One region of the Streptomyces sp. P13-3-3 genome, then DNA from elsewhere that is predicted to be linked to it. Evidence: riboswitches for the same ligand, from Rfam matches in the RefSeq annotation. Region 1 holds a riboswitch; each other region holds the start of a gene.
What was found. A riboswitch is a leader RNA that binds a small molecule or an ion and turns the genes downstream of it on or off. The one in region 1 is predicted to bind cyclic di-AMP.
Positions count from the first base shown of each region.

Region 1 (7,668 bases):
GGCATCGTGTACTGCCTCTCGCGCAACTCGGTGGAGAGGACCGCCGAGTTCCTGACGAAGAACGGCGTCGAGGCCGTGCCGTACCACGCGGGGCTCGACGCGGGGACGCGCCAGGCGCACCAGGCGCGGTTCCTGCGCGAGGAAGGCCTGGTCGTGGTGGCGACCATCGCCTTCGGCATGGGCATCGACAAGCCGGACGTCCGCTTCGTCGCCCACCTCGACCTGCCCAAGTCGGTCGAGGGCTACTACCAGGAGACGGGCCGCGCCGGCCGCGACGGCCTGCCGTCCACGGCGTGGATGGCGTACGGGCTCAACGACGTCATCCAGCAGCGCAAGCTGATCCAGTCCGGCGAGGGCGACGAGGCGTTCCGGCGGCGGGCGGGCCGGCACCTGGACGCGATGCTCGCCCTGTGCGAGAGCGTGCGCTGCCGCCGCGGCCAGCTCCTCGCCTACTTCGGCCAGGAGCCGTCCGGGGAGAACTGCGGCAACTGCGACACCTGCCTCGCCCCGCCGGAGACCTGGGACGGCACGGTGGCGGCGCAGAAGGTGCTGTCCACGGTGGTGCGCCTCCAGCGGGAGCGCGGGCAGAAGTTCGGCGCGGTGCAGATCGTGGACATCCTGCTGGGCCGCCGCACCGCCAAGGTGATCCAGTTCGACCACGACCAGCTGTCCGTGTTCGGCATCGGCGAGGAGCTGAGCGAGGCCCAGTGGCGCGGCGTCATCCGCCAGTTGCTGGCGCAGGGCCTGCTGGCGGTCGAGGGCGACTACGGCACGCTGGTGCTCACCGAGGCCAGCGGGTCCGTGCTGCGGCGCGAGCGGGAGGTGCCGCTGCGCAAGGAGCCCGAGAAGCCGGCGTCGGCCAAGGGCGCGGGCAGCCGGGGCGAGCGCAAGGCCAAGGCCGCCGCGGCCGAGCTGCCCGAGCCGCTCCAGCCGGCGTTCGAGGCGCTCCGCGCCTGGCGCGCCGAGACGGCCAGGGAACAGGGCGTCCCGGCGTACGTGATCTTCCACGACGCCACGCTGCGGGAGATCGTCACGGTGTGGCCCACCTCGGTGGAGCAGCTCGGCGGGATCAGCGGCGTGGGCGAGAAGAAGCGGGCGACGTACGGGGAGGGGGTCGTGGAGGTGCTGGCCGGGCTGTCGGCACCGGGTTCCGCAGCGGCACCGGCCGCCGCCGCGCCCGACGCGTCGGCCGAGCTCCCGGCGCCCGAGGACGACTGGCCCGACGAGGAACCCGACTGGACCTGAGCCCGCACGGCTTACGGCAGCGCCGTCAGCCCCGGTGCGAACGTGATCAGCAGGGGGACCAGCGGCACCAGCGACGCCACCGCGGTCGTCAGGGCGCGGTGGCGGCGGCCCAGCCGCGGAGGCGGCTCCAGGAGGCGGTCCACGCGCTCGCCGAGCAGCCGGTGGCTCGAGGAGCAGGACAGCACGCCCCGGTGCTGGTTCAGCTCGATCAGCGCCAGCGCGGTGGTCAGGTGCCCGCAGCGGCGGGAGGCCGTGTCGTCGGCGGCCAGCTCCACCAGCCGGTGCGTCTGCTCGCAGAAGTGGGCGAACAGCGGGACGCGCGGGAAGCCCGCCGCCAGCGCCGCCGACAGATGCAGCAGCCAGTCGTGGCGGGCCCGGGCGTGACCGCGCTCGTGCGTGAGGACCGCGTCGAGCTGGTGGTCCGTGAGCCGCTGCAGCGCACCGGTCGTGACGATCAGCTGGGGCGGGCTGCCCGGCATCCACCAGGCGTCCGGGTACTCCTCCTCCAGCACCAGCAGCGGCCCCCGCCCCTCGGGGAGCCCCGCCGGAAGGTCGGGCGCGCGGTCCCGCAGGTGCGCGCGGGCGCCGGCGCGACGGCGGCGGGCCTCGACCAGCTCGCGGGCGAGCATCGCGGTGGTCCAGGCGGCGCCCCCGGCCAGCAGCACGGTGAGAACGGTCGTCCACGGCGAGGCGTGCGACAGGTCGTAGGCGGCGGTCACGGCGGGCGGCGCCGGCGCGAACAGCTGCGCGCGGACGGTGCCGAAGACGGCGGCGGCGCCCAGCGCCAGGGCGGTCAGACAGCACAGCAGCACGGTGGCCACCAGGCACTGCCACACCCACAGGGCGACGACCGGCTCCCGTTCCGGCCACTTCGCCCGGGTCAGCAGGCGGGGGACGGGCAGGGCGGCGGTCACGGCGACCACGCTCAGCAGGAGCAGGCAGTACGTCATGCCACGGGCTCCGGATCCTGTCGGAAGAAGCGGCTCGGGACGTGCGGTGGTGCGGGCCGCGCGGCGTGGAGAACGACGCACCGCCCGACGCCAAGTATGACGGCGAAGGGCGGTGCGAGTCAGCGTGGTTGTACGCCTCGGCAAGGGCCGGAGGGGTCAGGACGCGGGGACCACCCGTCCCGTCACCTCGCCGAGGCCCACCCGCGCCCCGTCCGGACCCGGCGCCCAGGCGGACAGTGTCACCACGTCGCCGTCCTCCAGGAACGTCCGCTTGCCGTCGGGGAGTTCGAGCGGGTCGCGGCCGTTCCAGGTCAGCTCCAGCAGGGAGCCGCGCTCCCGCTCGGTGGGCCCGCTGACCGTGCCGGAGCCGTAGAGGTCGCCGGTGCGCAGGGAGGCGCCGTTCACCGTCATGTGGGCGAGCTGCTGGGCGGCCGTCCAGTACATGGTGGAGAAGGGGCACTCGGAGACGTCGTGGCCGTTGATCGTCACGGTGATGCGCAGGTCGTAGCCGCCGGGCTCCTCGCCGGAGTCGTCCAGGTAGGGCAGCAGGTCGTGGGTGCGCGCGGGCGGGGCGACGCGGGCCTCGTCCAGGGCGTCCAGCGGGGTGATCCACGCCGACACCGAGGTGGCGAAGGACTTGCCGAGGAACGGGCCGAGGGGCACGTACTCCCAGGCCTGGATGTCGCGGGCGGACCAGTCGTTGAGCAGGCACAGGCCGAAGACGTGGTCGCGGTAGGCGCTCAGCGGGACGGTCCTGCCCTGCTCGGAGGGGACGCCGACGACGAAGCCGACCTCGGCCTCGATGTCCAGCCGCACGGACGGGCCGAAGACCGGGGCGGGGTCGGCGGGCGCCTTGCGCTGTCCGGAGGGGCGCACGACGTCGGTGCCGGACACCACGACGGTGCCGGAGCGGCCGTGGTAACCGATCGGCAGGTGCTTCCAGTTGGGGGTGAGGGAGTCCTCGGCGTCGGGGCGGAAGATCTGCCCGACGTTCCGCGCGTGGTTCTCCGAGGCGTAGAAGTCGACGTAGTCCGCGACCTCGAACGGCAGATGGAGGGTCACCTCGGACAGCGGGTGGAGGAACGGCTCGACGGTCTCCCGGTGCGCCGGGACCGTCACCCACGCGGTGAGCGCGCGGCGCACGTCCGACCAGGCCGTGCGGCCCGCCGCCAGCAGCGGGTTGAGGGTGGGGCGGGCGAGCAGGGAGGCGTAGGGGGAGCCCAGGGCGTGCGCCGCCGCGCCGGCGTCGAGGACGTGGTCGCCCAGCCGGACGCCCACGGTGCGCTCCGCCGAGCCGGGGAGCGAGAAGACGCCGTACGGCAGGTTGTGCGGGCCGAAGGGGTCGCCCTCGGGGACATCGAAGGGGGGCATCGGGTGCTGCCTCGCTTTCGTGTGCGCGGGTGGGCCACGTGTCCGTGGCCGTGCCACACGTTACGGGGTCGCGTCCCGATGGGCCCCTGTTATCAGGGACGACTCCCGGAGCCGGGGGCCCGTGGAGCGCACCGTGTTCCGGTCAAAAGGGAAAACAGGTCTCAACCGGTCGCGTATCGGCGGCACAAGAAGGCAAAACGCACCCAATGCGCGGGCATACGGGCGCGGTGAATCGGACGGTCCTCTTGTCCGTATTCTCTGATCATGGCCGCACCCACCGATTGTTCTCTCATCGCCACCGACCTGGACGGGACGCTGCTGCGCGGTGACGACACCCTCTCCGACCGCTCCCTCGCCGCCCTCGCCCGGGCGGAGCGGGCCGGTGTCCGGCACCTCGTGGTGACCGGCCGGCCGGCCCCCAGAGTGCGGTCGCTGCTCGACGACCTCGGCTGCACGGGGCTCGCGGTGTGCGGACAGGGCGCGCAGGTCTACGACGCCGCCGCGCGGCGGATGCTGTGGTCGGTCCGGCTGGACCGGGAGCTGGCGGAGACCGCGCTCGGCAAGATCGAGGCCGAGGTGGGGGAGGTGTACGCCGCGGTCGACCAGGACGGGGTCGACGGGCTGACGCTGATCGAGCCGGGCTACCGGATGCCGCACCCGAAGCTGCCGTCGGTGCGGGTGGAGCGGCGGGACGACCTGTGGGAGCGGCCGATCAGCAAGGTGCTGCTGCGCCACCCGGAGCTGTCGGACGACGCGCTGGCGGCGGCGGCCCGGTCGGTGGTCGGCTCGCTGGCCACGGTCACCATGTCGGGGCCGGGCACGGTGGAGCTCCAGCCGTGCGGGGTCACCAAGGCGACCGGTCTCGCGCTGGCCGCCGAGCACCTGGGGCTGCGCCCCGAGGACACGGTCGCCTTCGGGGACATGCCGAACGACGTCCCCATGTTCCGGTGGGCGGGCCACGGCGTCGCCATGGCCAACGCGCACCCCGAGCTGAAGGCGGTGGCCGACGAGGTCACCCTGTCGAACGAGGACGACGGCGTGGCCGTCGTCCTCGAGCGACTGTTCGGGCAGACGGCCGCTCTCGGCCGTCAGAGGTCGGCTCAGTACGCGCCGAAGACGTTGTCGATCGAGCCGTAGCGGTCGGCGGCGTAGTTGCAGGCCGCGGCGATGTTGGCGACCGGGTCGAACGGGTCGAAGGCGGTGCCGGGCACGTGGTACGCCTGGAAGGTCGGGTCGATGACCTGGAGCAGGCCCTTCGACGGGGTGCCCTTCACGGCGTTGGAGTCCCACAGGTTGATGGCGGCCGGGTTGCCGGACGACTCCCGCATGATGTTGCGGTGGATGGAGTCGTAGGAGCCGGGGATGCCGTTCTGCGCCATGACGTCCATCGCCTCGCGGATCCAGCCGTCGAGGTTGTCCGGGTACGCGGTCGTGGAGGCGGCGGCCGTGGCCTGGGCCGAGGGGGCCGCGGAGGCGCTGGTGGCGCCGAACAGCGGCAGCGCGACCACGGCGACGCCGGTGCCGGCGACGGCGAGGGAGCGGACGAGGCGGCGGCGCGACGAAGCGATGACGGGCATGTCTGGGTTCCTCTCCTACGCCTGCGAGGTGAGCTGTCGGGTTCGGGCGGGAGAGTGCCCGGCCGTGCCCCTGCGGGCATGGCTTCACCCCGAGCCGTCCCGGCGCGTGTCCGGTACGGCGACTTACCTGGGTCCCCCGCTCCTGCCGTGCGTGAGTTGGTCGTCGGGTGTGATGCGGGTGGCGGCAGGACTCGGCGTCCACCCGGCAGGCCCGGAACGTATGCGAGAGCACATGTCGGGAACAAGTGCGACGATCACGCCACACCCCGTTTGATCTTGGAATGGGTGGTTTTGCGTGCTTGATCCTTTGCGATCGCCAAGCGTCAACTCCGTTGTGTGGAGCGGGATGACGGACGTGTGCGAGGGTGTCCCGGAGGCCGTCCGGCGCGTGACTCACCTCACGGGACGGTGACCGTGAGCGCATTTGTGGCCAAGGGGAATTAGCCCACCAATGACGGCAAATCGGACTCAGGGGTGGTGCAGGATGGTGCGCGGGTCACTGTGTCCGGGAAGCCGAGGTATGTCCGTTGTTATCAGCCGATCAAAAACACTCCGCTTCTGATCCCGTATCGCCCTGCTTGTGACCCCGGGCCCTGGCGGTGATCGAAACCTGACCGGATACGCTGACTCGAGTGGTGGCAGCGACCTATCGACAAACCGTGTAACCGCCAGCAGACACCAGCAGACAGGAGACCCCTCGTGACCGTCGTCGGGCCGTTCGGGCTGAGCGTGCGGGACCAGGCTCTGGAAGCCGATGTCCAGGCCGGATTGACGGCTGTCGAGGAAGGGCTGCTCGAAGCCACCAAGAGCGAGGTGCCGTTCATCACGGAGGCCGCCCAGCACCTGGTGCGGGCCGGCGGCAAGCGGTTCCGTCCGCTGCTCGTCATGCTCGCCGCCCGGTTCGGCGACCCCTACGCGCCCGGCATCGTGCCGTCGGCCGTCGTGGTGGAGCTCACCCACCTGGCCACGCTGTACCACGACGACGTGATGGACGAGGCCGAGGTGCGGCGCGGGGTCGCGAGCGCGAACGCCCGCTGGGGCAACTCGGTCGCCGTGCTCACCGGCGACTTCCTCTTCGCCCGCGCCTCCCACATCCTGGCCGACCTCGGCCCGGAGGCCGTGCGGGTGCAGGCCGAGGCGTTCGAGCGGCTGGTCACCGGCCAGATCCTGGAGACCGCGGGCCCGCAGGACGGCCGCGACCCGGTCGACCACTACCTGGACGTGCTCGGCGGCAAGACCGGCTCCCTCGTCGCCGTCTCCTGCCGGTTCGGCGCGATGATGTCCGGCGCCGACGAGACCGTCGTCGACGTCCTCACCCAGTACGGCGAGCGCCTCGGTGTCGCCTTCCAGCTCGCCGACGACGTCCTCGACGTCGCCTCCGACTCCCACGAGTCCGGCAAGACCCCCGGCACCGACCTGCGCGAGGGCATCGCCACCCTCCCCGTGCTGCGCCTGCGCGAGCGTGCGGCCCGGCTCGGGCTCGCCGAGGACCTCGCCCTGTGCGAGCTGCTCGACTCCGACCTCACCGACGACGCCCGGCACGCCGAGGCGCTGCGCCTGCTGCGCGCCCACCCCGCGCTCGGCCAGGCCCGCCGGGACACCGTGCGCTACGCCGAGGAGGCGCGCGCCGCCCTCGCGCCGCTGCCCGAAGGGCCCGCCAAGTCGGCGCTCGTCGAGCTGTGCGACGCCGTGGTGCACCGGGCCGGCTGACCCGCCCCCGCCGTCCCCCGTACGCCTCCGGTCCCCGGGTGACCCCTACGGGGCGGGGCAGGCGCCCTCGTCCCGTGTCATACCGCAGCAGTACGCGGAGTTGAGCCCGCGGTCTGACGCTTCCGTCCCCCCGATTTGGTCAGATGGACCACGACGGAGAACACCACTTCTCACCGGTTCGGGTGAGAATGGCGGCTCGGGCCGAACTGGTGCGAGGACACGGGACGGAAGCCGCCGCGACGACGGAGGGCACACATGGCACCGTACGAATCCGACGACACGACGACCGCGGGGGAGGAGGAGCCGCGCGCCGGGCGCCGCAAGGCCGCGCGGTACGTGGTCCCCGTCACCGTGATGGGCGTGGCGGCCGCGACGATCGGACTCGTCCCGGCGCTCGCCGACTCCGGCGACCCCGACCTGCCGGACATCACCGCCGCACAGCTCATCGAGAAGATCGCGCAGTCGGACGTGGAGCGGCTGTCCGGCACCGTGAAGATCACCACCGACCTGGGGCTGCCGAACCTCGGCGGGCTGGAGAGCGGCCTGCTCTCCGGCGCCACGGGCGGCGGCGACGGCGAGGGCGGCTCCTCCGCCGACCCGTCCGGCCGGCTCACCGAACTGGCGTCCGGCACGCACACCCTGCGCGTCGCCGCCGACGGCCCGGACCGCCAGAAGCTGTCCCTGCTGGAGAACGCGGCCGAGTACAGCCTCATCCACAACGGCAAGGACGTCTGGGGCTACGACAGCGCGTCCAACGAGGTCTACCACGCCACCGTCGACGAGGCGGACGCGAAGGAGCGGAGCGCGCAGCAGCC
Region 1 is NZ_CP192228.1:3,748,507-3,756,174, forward strand. It holds gene recQ (DNA helicase RecQ) at 1-1,245, shown strand, start outside; gene ACQZOG_RS17195 (M56 family metallopeptidase) at 1,257-2,195, opposite strand; gene fahA (fumarylacetoacetase) at 2,352-3,566, opposite strand; gene ACQZOG_RS17205 (HAD family hydrolase) at 3,831-4,703, shown strand; gene ACQZOG_RS17210 (transglycosylase SLT domain-containing protein) at 4,667-5,143, opposite strand; cyclic di-AMP (ydaO/yuaA leader) riboswitch at 5,147-5,274, opposite strand; gene ACQZOG_RS17215 (polyprenyl synthetase family protein) at 5,843-6,853, shown strand; gene ACQZOG_RS17220 (LolA family protein) at 7,109-7,668, shown strand, end outside.

Region 2 (7,668 bases), 3.5 Mb from region 1:
CCCTGCCCGCGAAGGCCATCACGGACCGCGAGGAGCAGATCCTCAAGCTCGTCGCCGAGGGCCACACCTCGCAGCAGATCGCGGACATGCTGGTGATCAGCCCCAAGACGGTGGAGCGGCACCGCGCCAACCTGCTCGCCAAGCTGGGCCTGAGGGACCGCCTTGAGCTCACCCGGTACGCCATCCGGGTCGGCCTGATCGAGCCCTGACCTCTGCCCCCGGCGGCACGGGTTGCCAGACTGGAGCCGGACCGCGCAGCGGTCCCGCCGCCGCCCGCACCCGGGAGAGCCCGCCGATGCCGTACCCGTACGTCCTGCTGTCCGCCGCCGTCTCCCTCGACGGCTACCTGGACGACACCGGCCCGGAGCGGCTGCTGCTGTCGAGCCCGGCCGACTTCGACCGGGTCGACGAGGTCCGGGCGTCGGTGGACGCCATCCTGGTCGGCGCGGGCACGATCCGCGCCGACAACCCCCGGCTGCTGGTCAACTCGCCCGAGCGGCGCGCCGCCCGGGTCGCCGACGGCCTGCCCGAGTACCCGCTGAAGGTCACGGTGAGCGGCTCCGGGGACCTGGACCCTGCGGCCCGCTTCTGGCACACCGGCGGCGAGAAGGTCCTCTACACCACCGGCAAGGGTGCCGAACGCGCCCGAGCCCTGGGCATCGCCGCCGACGTGGTGCCGCTCGGCGACACCGTGGAGTGGCGGCCGCTGCTGGAGCACCTGCACGACGTGCGCGGGGTGCGGCGGCTGATGGTGGAGGGCGGCGGGCGGATCCACACCCAGCTGACGACCGAAGGCCTCGCCGACGAGCTCCAGCTCGTCCTCGCCCCGCTGTTCGTCGGCGACCCGGACGCCCCCCGCCTGTTCGGCCCCGGCTCCTACCAGGGCGGGCGGCTGCGCCTGGTGGAGACCCGGCCCGTCGGCGACGTCGTCCTGACGCGCTACGAACCCACCGCGCCCGGCACCGGCGCGCTGCCGTCCGCCGCTGACCGTCACTGGCTCGCCCTCGCCTGCGACCTGGCCGGACAGTGCCCGCCCTCCGAGACCGCGTTCAGCGTCGGCGCGGTCGTGGTCGCCGCCGACGGGACCGAGCTGGCGCGGGGCCACTCCCGGGAGGGCGACGACCCGGTGGTGCACGCGGAGGAGGCCGCGCTCGCCAAGGCCGACCCCGCCGACCCGCGGCTGGCCGGCGCCACCGTCTACTCCAGCCTGGAGCCGTGCGCCCGCCGCGCGTCCCGTCCGGCACCCTGCGCGCGGCTGATCCTGGACGCGGGGGTGCGCCGGGTGGTCACGGCCTGGCGGGAGCCGGACACCTTCGTGACGGACGCCGACGGCAGCGCCGTCCTGGCGGACGGGGGCGCCACGGTGCTGGTGCTGCCGGAGTTCGAGCAGCGCGCGAAGGCGCCGAACGCGCACCTGCTGGGCGGCTGATCGCGCCCGCCGGGGAAGCGATGTGCATCGAACCCCGTGGATGCCGTACACTCGTGTTTACCGACGCGGGGTGGAGCAGCTCGGTAGCTCGCTGGGCTCATAACCCAGAGGTCGCAGGTTCAAATCCTGTCCCCGCTACTGAAGGCCGAGGGCCGGAATCCGAAAGGGTTCCGGCCCTCGGTGCTTTCCATGACGGCGCTCGTTGCCCGCCCCTTCACGCGTCCTCCACCTCGCCTTTCGCGCACAGTGAGCGAACGGCGCCGCAGCGCATAACAACTGACGAACCGTCAGGTTCGGCCGGTCGTCCGAGGCGCAGTCAACTCGCCCGTTTTCGCCCGCTCGTGGCGCTTAAGTCCACGCGGAAATCGTTAACGATCAAGAGGAACGGCTTGGAATCCGGCCCCCGCGTCTATTAACGTTCGATAACGCAGCGCGGTCGTCCCAGCCGTCACAGAAGGCGGCTCCGTGCGCACGCGCCGAATCCCGCAAGGGAACCGGGGAACCACCACCATGGGGTGAATCGGGCGGATACCGCCGTGGAGGCACGGTTCGTATACGCGCGTAGGAGACCTTCCCGCTCCGAACCCGTCAGCTAACCCGGTAGGCGAAGACGGAAGGAAAGGAGCGCGCCCACGTGGCGTCCAACCCGCCTGCCCCCGAGGCCCCGTTCAAGCCGAACGACACCTTCGCGTACGGCGCCCCCGGCGCCGAAGAGGGCCCCTTCGAGGAGTGGAACCCCACCGCGGAGTCCGTGCGGCCCGTGCGTGGCCGGCACCGCGTCGCCAAGCAGCGCGGAGGCGGACTCGCCCGCAGCTCCACCGTCCTCGGCGTCGGCGTCATAGCCGCCGTCGGCGCCGGCGGCATGGCCAGCGCCCAGACCGGCAAGCCGCCCGTCTCCATCTCCATCCCCGACCTTCCCCACGTGGGTTCCCTCATCTCCGACGAGGAAACGCCCAAGGGATCCAGCACCCCCCTCAGCGACATCGGCAGGATGGCCGCCGCCGACACCGGCGCCGAGGAGGGCGCGGACGCCGGCGAGGCGCTGCGCGCCCGCATCATGGCCCAGGTCGAGCAGCAGCAGGGCCAGGCGCAGAGCAAGGCGGAGGCCGCCGCCCTCGCCGCCGCCGAGAAGGAGGCCGCCGAGGCCGCCGCCAAGGCGGAGAAGGAGGCCAAGGAGAAGGCCGAGGCCGCCAAGAAGAAGGCGGAGGAGGAGGCCGCGAAGAAGGCCGAGGCCGAGCGCCTCGCCGAGCTGGCCAAGCAGTACGCGCTGCCGACCTCCTCGTACACCATCACCTCGACCTTCGGTCAGGCCGGCGCCTACTGGTCCTCCGGCTACCACACCGGCCTCGACTTCGCCGCGCCCACCGGCACCCTGATCAAGGCGGTCCACACCGGCACGATCACCTCCGCCGGCTGGGACGGCTCGTACGGCTACAAGACCGTGCTCACCCTCGACGACGGCACCGAGGTCTGGTACGCCCACCAGTCGTCGATCAACGTCAGCGTCGGCCAGAAGGTCGCCACCGGCGACGTGATCGGCCGCGTCGGCGCGACCGGCAACGTGACCGGCGCCCACCTCCACCTCGAGGTCCACACCGGCTCCGGCGGCGTCGACCCGGCGGCCTGGCTGGCCGGCAAGGGCCTCAGCATCTGAACCACCGGCGGCCGGCTCCCGGCTGCCGACGCCGTGAACGCCGGCAGCCCCGACGACGACCCCCCGACGTCAGGGCTGCCGGTTCCGCGTGTCCGGGGCCTTCTCAGCGCCGGTAGGGGTTCTCCCCGTACGCCGGATACGGCGGCTGCCCCTGCGGCGGCCACACCGCCGGGACCGGCCCGTACGCCCAGCCCGCGCCGTACGGCACCCGGGGCGCCGTGAGGCGGGCCGCGTGCTCCAGCGCCGGGCGGGCCGCCTGGCGCCGGTGCCACAGCTCCAGCAGCAGCTCCCGCTCCCGCGTCACGAAGTCCGCCCCCGCCTTCCCCGCACGGCCCCGGTGCCGCAGGAACGCCAGCTGCGTCGCGTACACCTCGTACTGGGAGACCGCCCGCGCCGCCGGCCTGCCCCCGTGCTCGCGGGCGAACTTACGGGCGAGGCGCCGCGCCCGCATCGAGCCCAGCGCGAACGGCTCCGACGGGCGCAGCCAGCCCGCCACCGCGTACGCGGGCAGCTCCGTGCGCACGGTCCGCAGCTCCCGCTGCCGCGTCCACACCACGAGCCAGGTCAGCAGCCCGAACGTCGGGACCATGAACGCCCCGTACACCGCGATGAAGCCGAACTGGCCGAGCGTGGCGGAGCCGTTCCACAGGGCGTGCATGCCCATCGCGAGGAGCAGCCCGGCGAGGGGGAGGAGGACGCGCCGCACCCGCTGGCGGTCGGCGGCCAGCGCGGCCGCGCCGAACCCGATGCCGGTGAGCACGGTGAACAGGGGGTGCGCGAAGGGCGACATGACGACGCGCACGAAGAAGGTCGCCGCGGTGACCGAGGCGATGCCGCTGCCGCCGGTGAGCTGGTCGGTGCCGAAGGCGTTGCCCAGGTAGAGGACGTTCTCGGTGAACGCGAAACCGGTCGCGGTGAACCCGGCCGCCACCACGCCGTCGAGGATCCCGTGGAAGTCGCGTCTGCGGAACAGGAAGAGCAGCAGCACCGCCGCCGCCTTCGCCGTCTCCTCCACGACCGGCGCTATGACCGTCGCGCCCAGGGTGTCGGCGCCGGCCGGGTCGGCGGTGGTCGTCGCTATCCACCGGGTGGCGAAGCTGTTCGCCACGATCGCGATGAGCGCCGCCGCGCACGCGCCCCAGGCGAAGGCGAACAGCAGGTTCCGCCAGGGGCCCGGCTCCACCCGGCCCAGCCAGCGGAACGCCGCCAGCAGCAGCGGGACCGGCAGCACGGCCAGCCCCAGACCGACGAGAAAGCCCTGCGTGCCCGTCTGCTCCCGCACCAGCGCGAGGATCACCAGACCGGACAGGGCCAGCAGCGTGACCATCGCTCCGTAGCGGACCGCCGGGCGCTGCCACCAGTGCGGGTGCCGCAGCGTGCTGCCGGGAGCTGCGCCGGGGTGCGGCGGGTACGGAGGGCTGCTGGCCACGGGATCGACCCTAACGAGGAAGGGGCAGGGCTGCGTGCCGGCGCGGGGCCCCGGGGGAGGTCAGACGGTGTCCCCGTCCGGGCGGTCGGCGCGGTCGTCGTGCGGTACGCGGCGGAAGAGCAGGTCGTTCACCACATGACCCTTGTCCAGCCCCTGCCGCTCGAAACGGGTGAGCGGCCGGAACGCGGGACGCGGCGCGAAACCGCCGTCCTCCCGGGTGTTCTCGAAGTCCGGGTGCGCGGTCAGCACCTCGAGCATCTGCCCCGCGTACGGCTCCCAGTCGGTGGCGCAGTGCACGGTCGCGCCCGGCGCGAGGCGGGACGCGGCCAGGGTGAGGAACTCCGGCTGGATCAGCCGCCGCTTGTGGTGCCGCTTCTTCGGCCACGGGTCGGGGAAGAAGACGCGCAGCCCGCTCAGCGCGTCCGGGGCGAGCATCTCGCGCAGCAGGATGATCGCGTCGCCGTTCGCCACGCGCACGTTGGTCAGGCCGCGCTCCTCGGCGAGGTGCAGCAGATGCCCCTGGCCGGGGGTGTGGACGTCGACGGCGAGGATGTTCGTGTCCGGGTCGGCGGCGGCCATCTCCGCGGTGGCCTCGCCCATGCCGAAGCCGATCTCCAGGACGACCGGCCGGCCGTTCCCGAACAGCTCGGCCAGGTCCAGCCGGCGGCTGCCGTCGATGTCGAGCCCCCACACCGGCCACAGCCGCTGCAGCGCGTCCGCCTGGCCCGCGGTGACGCGGCTGCGGCGGGGCTGGAAGCTGCGGATCCGGCGTTCGAAGTGCGACCCGGCGGGGTCGGCCTTCGGGCCGTCGGGGAAGCGCGGCTCCCCCTTCGCGCGGGCGCGGGGGGCCGGCTCGCCGGCGGTCCGCTCGGCGTGCGGTGCTTCGGGGGTGCTCATCGCGGAATCAGACACAGTGCCCTCGATTTTACGGGGACGGCGCGCCCGGCCGCCCGGCCGCCCGACGGCCGCGCCCGTCACGCGTACTCACCGCTCGCTCTCGGCGAGGCCGGCCAGCGTCCGGCGGGCGATCTCCCGGCCGATCGGCAGCGAGGCGGTCGCGGCGGGCGAGGGGGCGTTCAGCACGTGCACCGCGCGGGGCGCCTCCCGGATCAGGAAGTCGTCGACCAGCGTGCCGTCGCGCAGCACCGCCTGCGCCCGCACCCCGGCCGCCGTCGGCACCAGGTCCTCGTCCCGCACGGCGGGCAGCAGCCGGCGCACGGCCCGCGCGAAGGCCGGCTTGGACAGCGAGCGGTGCAGCTCCCCGGCGCCGTACCGCCAGTGGCGGCGGGCCAGCTGCCAGGAGCCCGGCCAGGCCAGGGTCGCGCCCAGCTCGCGCGGCCGCACCGTCCGCCAGTCGTACCCCTCGCGGGCCAGCGCCGGGACCGCGTTCGGCCCCACGTGCACCCCGTCGTCCGTGCCCCGGGTGAGGTGGACGCCGAGGAAGGGGAACGCCGGGTCCGGCACCGGGTATACCAGGCCGCGCACGAGCTCGGGGCGGGCCAGCTCGTAGTACTCCCCGCGGAACGGCACGATGCGGGCGCCGGGCTCGTCGCCCGTGAGCAGCGCGATCCGGTCGCAGTGCAGCCCCGCGCAGTTCACCAGCGTGCGGGCGCGCACGATGTCGCCGGCGGCCGTCAGCACGGCCACGCCCCGGTCGGGCCGGCGGTCGATCCGGACCACCTCCGCGCCGTGCCGCACGTCCGCCCCGGACGCCTCCGCGAGCCGGCGGGCCACCGCGCCGTAGTCGCAGATGCCGGTGGTGCCGACATGGATCGCGGCCAGGCCCTGGACCTCCGGCTCGTACTCGGCGATCTGCGCGCCGCACAGCTCGCGCACCGACAGGCCGTTCTCCCGGCCGCGCTGCACCAGGGCGTGCAGCCGGGGCAGCTCCTCGCGCTCCGTGGCGACGATCAGCTTGCCCGTCACCGCGTGCGGGATGTCGTACTCGGCGCAGAACTTGACCATCTCGGCCGCGCCCGACACCGCGTACCGCGCCTTCAGGGAGCCGGGGCGGTAGTAGATGCCGCTGTGGACCACCCCGCTGTTGCGTCCCGTCTGGTGCCGGGCCGTGCCCTGCTCCTTCTCCAGCACGGTCACCCGCGTGCCCGGGGCGGCCCGCCCGATGGCATACGCCGTCGACAGGCCGACGATCCCGCCGCCGATCACCACCACGTCACAGTCGTACGACCCCGCCGCCACCTGCGCCACCTCCCGCGTCGATAGTGCACTGCGCCACTGACAACGGCTTCAAACCAAGGGCGGGGCGGGACGGGTCAGGCCGTGGTCATCAGCAGCGGGCGGGCGCGCTCGCGCAGCTCGACCACGCGCGGCTCGTCGCCGTACGGCTCCAGCCGGTGCAGCAGGTCCTTGACGTACTCCGTGGTGCGCGCGGAGGAGATGCGGCCGGCCACCTCCACGGCCCGTACGCCCTGCTCACAGGCGGCGTCCAGGTTCCCGGACTCCAGTTCGGCGACCGCGGAGACCACCAGGCGCAGGCCGTGCGAGCGCACGAACTCCTCCGTGGGCTTCGACAGCGCCTGCTCGGTGAAGCGGCGCACCTGGCGGGGCGCCTTCAGGTCCCGGTAGCACTCGGCCGCGTCGGCGGCGAACCGGTCGTAGGAGTAGAAGCCGAGCCAGGTCGGGTCGCTGTCGCCGGGCCGGGACCGCTCCAGCCAGCTCTCCGCCGACTTCAGCGCGGCGCCGGCCGCCTGCGCGTCCCCGGCGCGTGCGTGCGCGCGTGCCTCGACCAGGCGGAAGAAGCTGAGGGTGCGGGCGGTGGCCAGGCCGCGGTTGCGCTCCAGGGCGGCCTGGGCGAGGTCCACGCCCTCGTCGCCGAAGCCGCGGTACGTCGCCTGGAGCGACATGGAGGCGAGGACGTATCCGCCGAGGGGCACGTCGGCCGCCGCGCGGGCCAGGCGCAGGGCCTGGATGTAGTAGCGCTGCGCCGCCTCCTGCTGGCCGGTGTCGAAGGCCATCCAGCCCGCGAGGCGGGTGAGTTCGGCGGCCGCGCCGAAGAGGGAGCGGCCCACGTCGTCGGAGTAGGAGCCGAGGAGCAGCGGGGCGGCCTCGACCCTCAGGCACTCGGGGACCATCGACGAACGCCAGTCGCCGCCGCCGTACTTGGAGTCCCAGCGGCGGGCGTCCTCCGCGGCCTCC
Region 2 is NZ_CP192228.1:283,966-291,633, forward strand. It holds gene ACQZOG_RS01355 (response regulator) at 1-209, shown strand, start outside; gene ACQZOG_RS01360 (dihydrofolate reductase family protein) at 296-1,429, shown strand; tRNA gene ACQZOG_RS01365 (tRNA-Met) at 1,494-1,567, shown strand; cyclic di-AMP (ydaO/yuaA leader) riboswitch at 1,894-2,051, shown strand; gene ACQZOG_RS01370 (M23 family metallopeptidase) at 2,064-3,083, shown strand; gene ACQZOG_RS01375 (PrsW family intramembrane metalloprotease) at 3,187-4,512, opposite strand; gene trmB (tRNA (guanosine(46)-N7)-methyltransferase TrmB) at 4,573-5,409, opposite strand; gene lhgO (L-2-hydroxyglutarate oxidase) at 5,497-6,720, opposite strand; gene ACQZOG_RS01390 (hypothetical protein) at 6,786-7,668, opposite strand, start outside.
Region 2: linked by a shared signal. The riboswitch ahead of ACQZOG_RS01370 (M23 family metallopeptidase) and the one ahead of ACQZOG_RS17210 (transglycosylase SLT domain-containing protein) in region 1 are both predicted to bind cyclic di-AMP.

Region 3 (7,668 bases), 200 kb from region 1:
AGCCGGCCGAGGAGCCGCGTGGGCCGCTCCGCCCGAACCGGCCGTCGTGGCCGCTCCCGCCAGGACGAGGGTGACGGCCGCACGGGCCGTGGTGCCGCCCACCGGGCGCTGCCGTGACCTGCGGTGCGCTGCCACCCTCGAAGCCGTCCTTCCCGTCGACGCCCGCCGGGGCCGGACGACGGTCCGGCGGTCCGGCGGCGGGGTGACAGGGGAGCCGTCCGCCGCCGGAGCCTTTCCTCGGCGGTGGTGTCCGGCCGCCGCTCCTGACCGAGCGGCGATGCGGAGCCGGTCACCTGGGGCAGGACGCTAGGCCCGGCCGCGCGGCGCGGGATACGGGTTGTGCGGAACTGTCGTCCCCGGAGCATCGGATGACCGTAAGTGACCGTTGAGCCGTGCAGGGCGCTTCGTTCTCACTCAGGGTGATGACCGATGTGGTGAAGGCGGGAAAGACGAGGGCGGCGGAATGCTAGGGGATACCCCTGGCTAGGCTCCGGCCTCATGGACGTACTCCTCCACATCTTCGTCGGTCTGCACATCATCGGCATCGCGTCGCTGCTCGGCGGCTTCCTCACCCAGATGAAGGCGATGGGCGCGGGCACCGCCCGCTTCGTCCCCGCGATGCTGCACGGCGCGCTGACGATGCTGGTCACCGGCGTCGCCCTCGTGGGTCTCAACGAGGCCCAGGATTACTCCGTCGACCACGTCAAGATCGGCGTGAAGCTGGCGCTGCTGATCGTGATCCTCGGCCTGGTCTACGTGAAGCGGGACGAGGAGAAGGTGGACAAGGGCGTCTTCGGCCTGGTCGGCCTGCTGACCGTGGCCAACATCTTCATCGCGGTCCTCTGGACCTGAGCCCCTCGTCCCGGAACACCGGGCGCCGCCGTGGACACGGAAACCGCCGACCGAGCCGTCACCGGCCCGGTCGGCGGTTTCGTTTCCGCGCGTCGAGAGGCCCGTCAGGCCGGGCGGACGATGCTGTGGATCGCGGAGTCGCCGTCGTAGTAGATCGACTCCTCGCGGACGTACGTGCCCGGCTTCGGGGCGTGGATCATCATGCCGTTGCCGATGTAGATGCCCACGTGGGTGACGTCGTCGTAGAAGAAGACCAGGTCACCGGGTTGCGCCTGGGACACCGGGACGGTGGTGCCCGCGTTCACCTGGTCGTACGTGGTGCGCGGGAGGGAGACGCCGGCGGCCTTCCAGGCGGCCTGGGTCAGCCCCGAGCAGTCGTAGGAGCCGGGTCCGGTCGCGCCCCAGACGTACGGCTTGCCGATCTGCGCGCGGGCGAAGGCGAGGGCCTTCTCCGCCTTGGTGCCGTACGACGAGTCGGCCGGCGGGGTCTCGGCCGAGCCGGTGGACCCGGAGCCCTCCGAGGTGCCGCCGCCCTGCTGCGCGGCCTCCTCGCGAGCCTGCTCCTGCTCCGCCTGCTGCCGGGCCAGCTCCGCGGCCTTGCGGGCGGCCTCCTCCTGCTTGCGCTTCTCGATCGCGGCGAGCCGCGCCTTCTCCTCCGCGGTCAGCTTCGACAGCAGTTCGCGCGCGTCGGCGAGCTTCTTCTGGACGGTGGCCTTGGCCGTCTTCAGGTCGCCCTGCGTCTCGGTGAGCGTGCGGAGGCTCTCGGTGGCCTCCTGCCGCTTCTTCATCGTCTCGGTCTGCTGGGTGACGTAGTCGTCCACCGCCGCCTTCTGGCGGCCGGTCATCCGGTCCAGCACCTGACGCTGGTCGAAGATGTCCTGCGGGGTCTCCGCGAGCAGGAACGTCGCGGTGTCCGGCATGCCCGCGCCGGTGCGGTACTGGGCGGCGGCGTAGGAGCCCAGCTCCGAGCGCGCGTCGTTCAGCTTCTGTGTGCGCTTCGCCACGTCGTCGAGGAGGGTGTCGACGCGCTTGCGCTGCTTGGTGGTCTTCTCCTTGGCCGCGTTGTACTTCTCGGTCGCCGACTCGGCCTGGCGGTAGAGGTCGCCGACCTTCTTCTCCACCTCCTCCAGGCTCGGCCGGTCCCCTCCGGGGGAGGCGTTGGCCGTCTGGGAGAGCAGGGCCACAGAGGTGAGCGCGGCCGTGGCGAGGGCCGGGGTGCGTATGCCTGCCACGCGCGTGCCGGGGGTGCGCGACTTGCGGTGCGACGCCAAGGGAGGCGACTCCTTCCGGTGCTCCGCCTACCGGGTTAGCTGTCGGGTTCGGGCGGGTGGAAGGGTTGCCCTACGGCCTCTCCGAAGAGTGGGCCGATTCACCCCAAGTCTCGGTGGGTCCCCGGCTCCGGCTGCCCTGGCGGACAGTGACGGACTCGGCGGGGGCCGCGCGGCCCGGCGAGGTTCGCCGGCAGGGGACGAGCGGCCCGGACGGCACGGTAGCCAACTGGTGTGGCCCTTGTGAAGGTTGATGGGTGATATGCCCGATACATTTTCGTGACCTTCTTGTGGATGTCACGCACGGTGAGGCGCTGGCCGTGGAGGGTGCCCGCCGCGGCGCCCCGGGGAGGGGCCGGGGGATGTTTCCGGGGCGGGCCCGGGTTGTCGGTGGAGCGCCCTAGACTCGGAGAGCGATGAGCAGCCTCTTTGACGACAGCTTCCTGGCGGACCTCCAGGCCCAGCGCGGCCCGGCGGACGAGCCCCCGCCGCCGCCCGAGGACGAGCACGCCCCGGAGCCCCTGCCGGACGACCTGTTCGGCGGGAAGTTCGACGTGCCCCCGGAGCGGGACTCCTACTACCGGGACGGCGCCCCGCGCCCGGTGATCGACTCCGCCGCGCTGCTCGAGGGGCTGAACGACAACCAGCGCGCCGCGGTCGTGCACTCCGGCTCCCCGCTGCTCATCGTCGCCGGAGCCGGGTCCGGCAAGACCCGTGTGCTCACCCACCGCATCGCCCACCTGCTCGCCGAGCGGGGCGTCCACCCGGGCCAGATCCTCGCGATCACCTTCACCAACAAGGCCGCGGGCGAGATGAAGGAGCGCGTCGAGCAGCTCGTCGGCCCCCGGGCGAACGCGATGTGGGTGATGACCTTCCACAGCGCGTGCGTCCGCATCCTGCGCCGCGAGTCCAAGAAGCTCGGCTTCACGTCGTCCTTCTCGATCTACGACGCCGCCGACTCCAAGCGTCTGATGGCCCTGGTCTGCCGTGACCTGGACCTCGACCCCAAGCGCTTCCCGCCGAAGTCCTTCAGCACCAAGATCAGCAACCTGAAGAACGAGCTGATCGACGAGGAGGACTTCGCCGCCCAGGCCACCGACGGCTTCGAGAAGACCCTCGCCCAGGCCTACGCGCTCTACCAGTCCCGCCTGCGCGAGGCGAACGCGCTGGACTTCGACGACCTGATCATGACGACGGTCAACCTGCTCCGCGCCTTCCCCGACGTCGCCGAGCACTACCGCCGCCGCTTCCGGCACGTCCTGGTCGACGAGTACCAGGACACCAACCACGCCCAGTACGCCCTGGTGCGCGAGCTGGTCGGGGGCGCCTCCGAGCACCCCGTCGACGTCCCGCCGGAGGCCGAGGTGCCGCCCGCCGAGCTGTGCGTGGTGGGCGACGCCGACCAGTCCATCTACGCCTTCCGCGGCGCGACCATCCGCAACATCCTCCAGTTCGAGGAGGACTACCCGGACGCGACGACCATCCTGCTGGAGCAGAACTACCGCTCCACGCAGACGATCCTGTCCGCCGCCAACGCCGTCATCGAGCGCAACGAGTCCCGCCGCCCGAAGAACCTGTGGACCAACGCGGGCGAGGGCGCCCGCATCACGGGGTACGTCGCGGACACCGAGCACGACGAGGCGCAGTTCGTCGCCGACGAGATAGACCGCCTCACGGACGCGGGCGAGGCCAAGGCCGGCGACGTCGCCGTCTTCTACCGCACCAACGCCCAGTCCCGTGTCTTCGAGGAGATCTTCATCCGCGTCGGCCTGCCCTACAAGGTCGTCGGCGGCGTGCGCTTCTACGAGCGCAAGGAGGTCCGGGACGTCCTGGCCTACCTGCGGGTGCTGGCCAACCCGGAGGACTCGGTGCCGCTGCGCCGCATCCTCAACGTCCCCAAGCGCGGCATCGGCGACCGCGCCGAGGCCATGATCGACGCGCTCGCCCAGCGGGAGAAGATCAGCTTCCCGCAGGCGCTGCGCCGCGTCGACGAGGCGTACGGCATGGCCGCCCGGTCGGCGAACGCCGTCAAGCGGTTCAACACGCTGATGGAGGACCTCCGCACGGTCGTCGAGTCGGGCGCCGGACCGGCGACGGTGCTGGAGGCCATCCTCGAACGCACCGGCTACCTCGCCGAGTTGCAGGCCTCCACCGACCCGCAGGACGAGACCCGCATCGAGAACCTCCAGGAACTCGCGGCCGTCGCCCTGGAGTTCGAGCAGGAGCGCGGCGAGGGCGAGACGGGCACGCTGGCCGACTTCCTCGAGCAGGTCGCGCTGGTCGCCGACTCCGACCAGATCCCCGACGAGGAGGACGGCGACGGCGTCATCACGCTGATGACCCTGCACACCGCCAAGGGCCTGGAGTTCCCGGTCGTCTTCCTCACCGGCATGGAGGACGGCGTCTTCCCGCACATGCGCGCCCTCGGCCAGACCAAGGAGCTGGAGGAGGAGCGCCGCCTGGCCTACGTCGGCATCACGCGGGCCCGCGAGCGGCTCTACCTCACCCGGTCGGTGATGCGCAGCGCCTGGGGCCAGCCGTCGTACAACCCGCCGTCGCGTTTCCTGGAGGAGATCCCGGCCACGCACCTGGACTGGAAGCGGACCGGGGCGAGCGGCCCCGTGGCCAACGGCCCGGTGTCCGGGGTGGCCGCGTCGCTGTCGTCCTCCCGCTCCCGCTCGTCCGCGTCGGGCGCCTCCGGCTTCGCCACCCGGCGCACCTCGGAGAAGCCCGTGGTGTCGCTGGCCGTCGGGGACCGGGTCACGCACGACCAGTTCGGTCTGGGCACGGTCGTCGCGGTGAAGGGCACGGGGGCGAACGCCGAGGCGACGATCGACTTCGGCGACGAGAAGCCCAAGCGCCTGCTGCTGCGGTACGCGCCGGTGGAGAAGCTCTAGCCGACCGGGCGGTGGCACGTCGCGGGGCCGGAGTCCGCTCCGGCCCGGCAGGCCCTACGTCGGTTCGATGCCGTGGCTGCGGAACCAGGCGAGCGGGTCGATCGACGAGCCGCCGCCGGGGCGGACCTCGAAGTGCAGGTGCGGGCCGGTCGAGTTGCCGGAGTTCCCGGAGAACGCGACCTGGTCGCCGGCCTTGACGGTCGCGCCGGAGGGCACCTGGTAGCTGGAGAGGTGGCAGTACCAGGTCTCCGTGCCGTCCTTCGCCGTCACGATCAGCATGTTGCCGTAGGCGGAGTTGTACTGCGTGCGCACCGTGCCGTCGGTCGCCGCCAGCACGGGCGTGCCGTACGAGACGGGGAAGTCGATGCCGGTGTGGAGGGACATCCAGTTGATGCCGGACTGGCCGTAGTAGGCGCTGAGTCCGTGCTGCGCCACCGGGAGCGCGAACTTCGGGCGGAGCCGCTCCTTGCGGGCCGCCTCCTCGGCCGCCCGCTTGCGCTCGAGCTCCTGCTGGGCCTTGAGGTCGATGCGGCCCTGGGCGCGGCTGGCCCGGTCGGCGAAGTCGTCGGCGCCGGCGGCGACACCCTCGAGCTGGGTGTCCAGCTTGACGTTGACGGCGGACGGCTGGACGGGCTGGGCGTCCGCGGCGGTCGTCCGCGCCTCCTGGCCGCCCTCCTCGGACAGGTCGCCCACCGAGGCGGCGGCGATGCCGGCGACCCCCATCACGCACGCCGAGGGCACGGCCACGGTCAGCAGCGCGGAGCGCTTGGGCGGGGTGCGGCGGCGTGAGCGGGACCCGGAGCGTGAGGCGGCGCGCGGTGCGGGGGCGACCTCCTCCTGCTCGTCGAGGAGGGAGACGGCGGGGAGTTCGCCGGTGTCGGCCGGTTCACCGGCCCCGGGTTCGTCCGGACCGGGCTCGCCGCGGTAGTCGTCCTCCGCGTACGGCTGGTCGGGCGCGCCCTGGTCGTAGGACTCCTGCGCGAAGTCCTCGTGCGCCGCGAGGTTCTCCTGCTCGTACGGCTCTCCGCCGTACTGCGCGTCCGGTGCGGGCGTCGCACCGCCGTCGGAGTTCCACTGGGTGGCGTCGTAGACGCCGCTGTCGAAGGTCTGCGTGCCCCAGTCCCACTGCTGGGTCGGGTCCGCGGGCTGCTCGGCCTGGTCGGGCTGGAGCCACGCGTTCGCGTCCCACTGGCCGGTCTCCGGGGATCCGCCCTGCTGGGGGATCACCGCCATCGGCTGCTGCCCGGTGGTCCAGGCGGTCGCGTCGTGGCCGCCGGTGTCGTACGCGGCCTGCTGGAAGGCGTAGGCGTCGTAGTGCCCGGTGTCCTGCGCGCCGGCCGTCCACTGGCCCGTGGTCCAGGCGGCCTGCGCGGGGTCCTCGCCCGGCATGCTCCCGAAGAGGGGGTCGGCGGCGAAGGTGCCGGCGGTGTGCTCACCGGTGCCGTAGTAGGTGGCGTCGTAGCCGGCGTAGGAGGTGACGTCCCCGTACGGGACCTCCTGGCTGCCGTACGACGCGTAGGGCGCCGAGGCGGCATCGGAGGCCGGAGCCGGGGTCATGGTCCCCGACGGGTGACGGTCGTTCACCAACTTCTCTTTCGCCTCGACAACAGGGGCTGCCAGAGCAGTGCGGCGACTGTACCCGGCGGTATGCGGGCGCGACAATCTTCCACAGGTTTCGCGCCCGCAGGAAACGGGCATTCGGTCGGGTTTCGGTGGCCGGTGGGCGCGGTCTTGGCTCTACGTTCGACTTGTGTTCGAAATTGGGACGCATGGGCGTCGACAAGTCGGCCGTCGCTGACCGTTGTTGTTCGCTTCTGGACGCGGAAGATCGCTCCGTGGGAGGGAGAGGCGCGGGCGTGTCGTGCGCCCCCAGCGCCTCAGGCCACCGTGAGACCGTTCGCCCGTCCGCCGGACGGTTCACCCGGATGCGCCGTGTCCAGCGCCTCCCGGATGCCCGTCGCCACCGCCGGGTGCACCGGCAGCGCCAGGTGCCCCACCCCGCTCACCCGCACGTTGACCGCCTTCAGGTCCGGGTGCTCGACGCACGCGTTCTCCAGCGGATCCATGATGTGGTCGAGGTCGCTCCAGAACGCCACGAAGTGCGTACGGCACCCGGGCGCGGGCCGGGCCAGCTCCTCCAGCACCGGGGAGCCGGGACGCATCTGCCGCACGATCGGATGGGCGTTGGCCAGCGGCGCCACGCGCGTGCCGGAGTGCGGGGTGCCGAGCGTGACCAGCGTCCGCACCCTCCGGTCACCGCCCAGCCGCTGCACGTAGTACCGCGCGATCAGCCCGCCGAGGCTGTGCCCGACCACGTCCACCCGCTCGCTGCCCGTGCGCTCGCAGACCTGCTCGACGTGCCGGCCGAGCAGCTCGGCCGCCGTGCGGATGTCGCACGTCAGCGGGGAGTAGTTGAGCGACTCGATCTGCTGCCGGCCGTGCTGGGCCAGACTGCGGCGCAGCAGGACGAAGACCGAGCGGTTGTCGATGAAGCCGTGCAGCAGCACGACCGGCGGCTTGGCCTCCGTCGGCAGCTGCGCCGTCCCCTCCGGGGCGGTCAGCGCCGAACGGTCGGGGCCGCGCCGCTCCTGGATGATGCCGGCGGGATAGAGGAGGACATGGCCCGCCAGGATCGCCAGCTCCAGGGCGGT
Region 3 is NZ_CP192228.1:3,948,964-3,956,631, forward strand. It holds gene ACQZOG_RS18170 (C40 family peptidase) at 1-135, opposite strand, end outside; gene ACQZOG_RS18175 (hypothetical protein) at 499-852, shown strand; gene ACQZOG_RS18180 (NlpC/P60 family protein) at 957-2,123, opposite strand; cyclic di-AMP (ydaO/yuaA leader) riboswitch at 2,148-2,284, opposite strand; gene pcrA (DNA helicase PcrA) at 2,537-5,017, shown strand; gene ACQZOG_RS18190 (peptidoglycan DD-metalloendopeptidase family protein) at 5,072-6,715, opposite strand; gene ACQZOG_RS18195 (esterase/lipase family protein) at 6,895-7,668, opposite strand, start outside.
Region 3: linked by a shared signal. The riboswitch ahead of ACQZOG_RS18180 (NlpC/P60 family protein) and the one ahead of ACQZOG_RS17210 (transglycosylase SLT domain-containing protein) in region 1 are both predicted to bind cyclic di-AMP.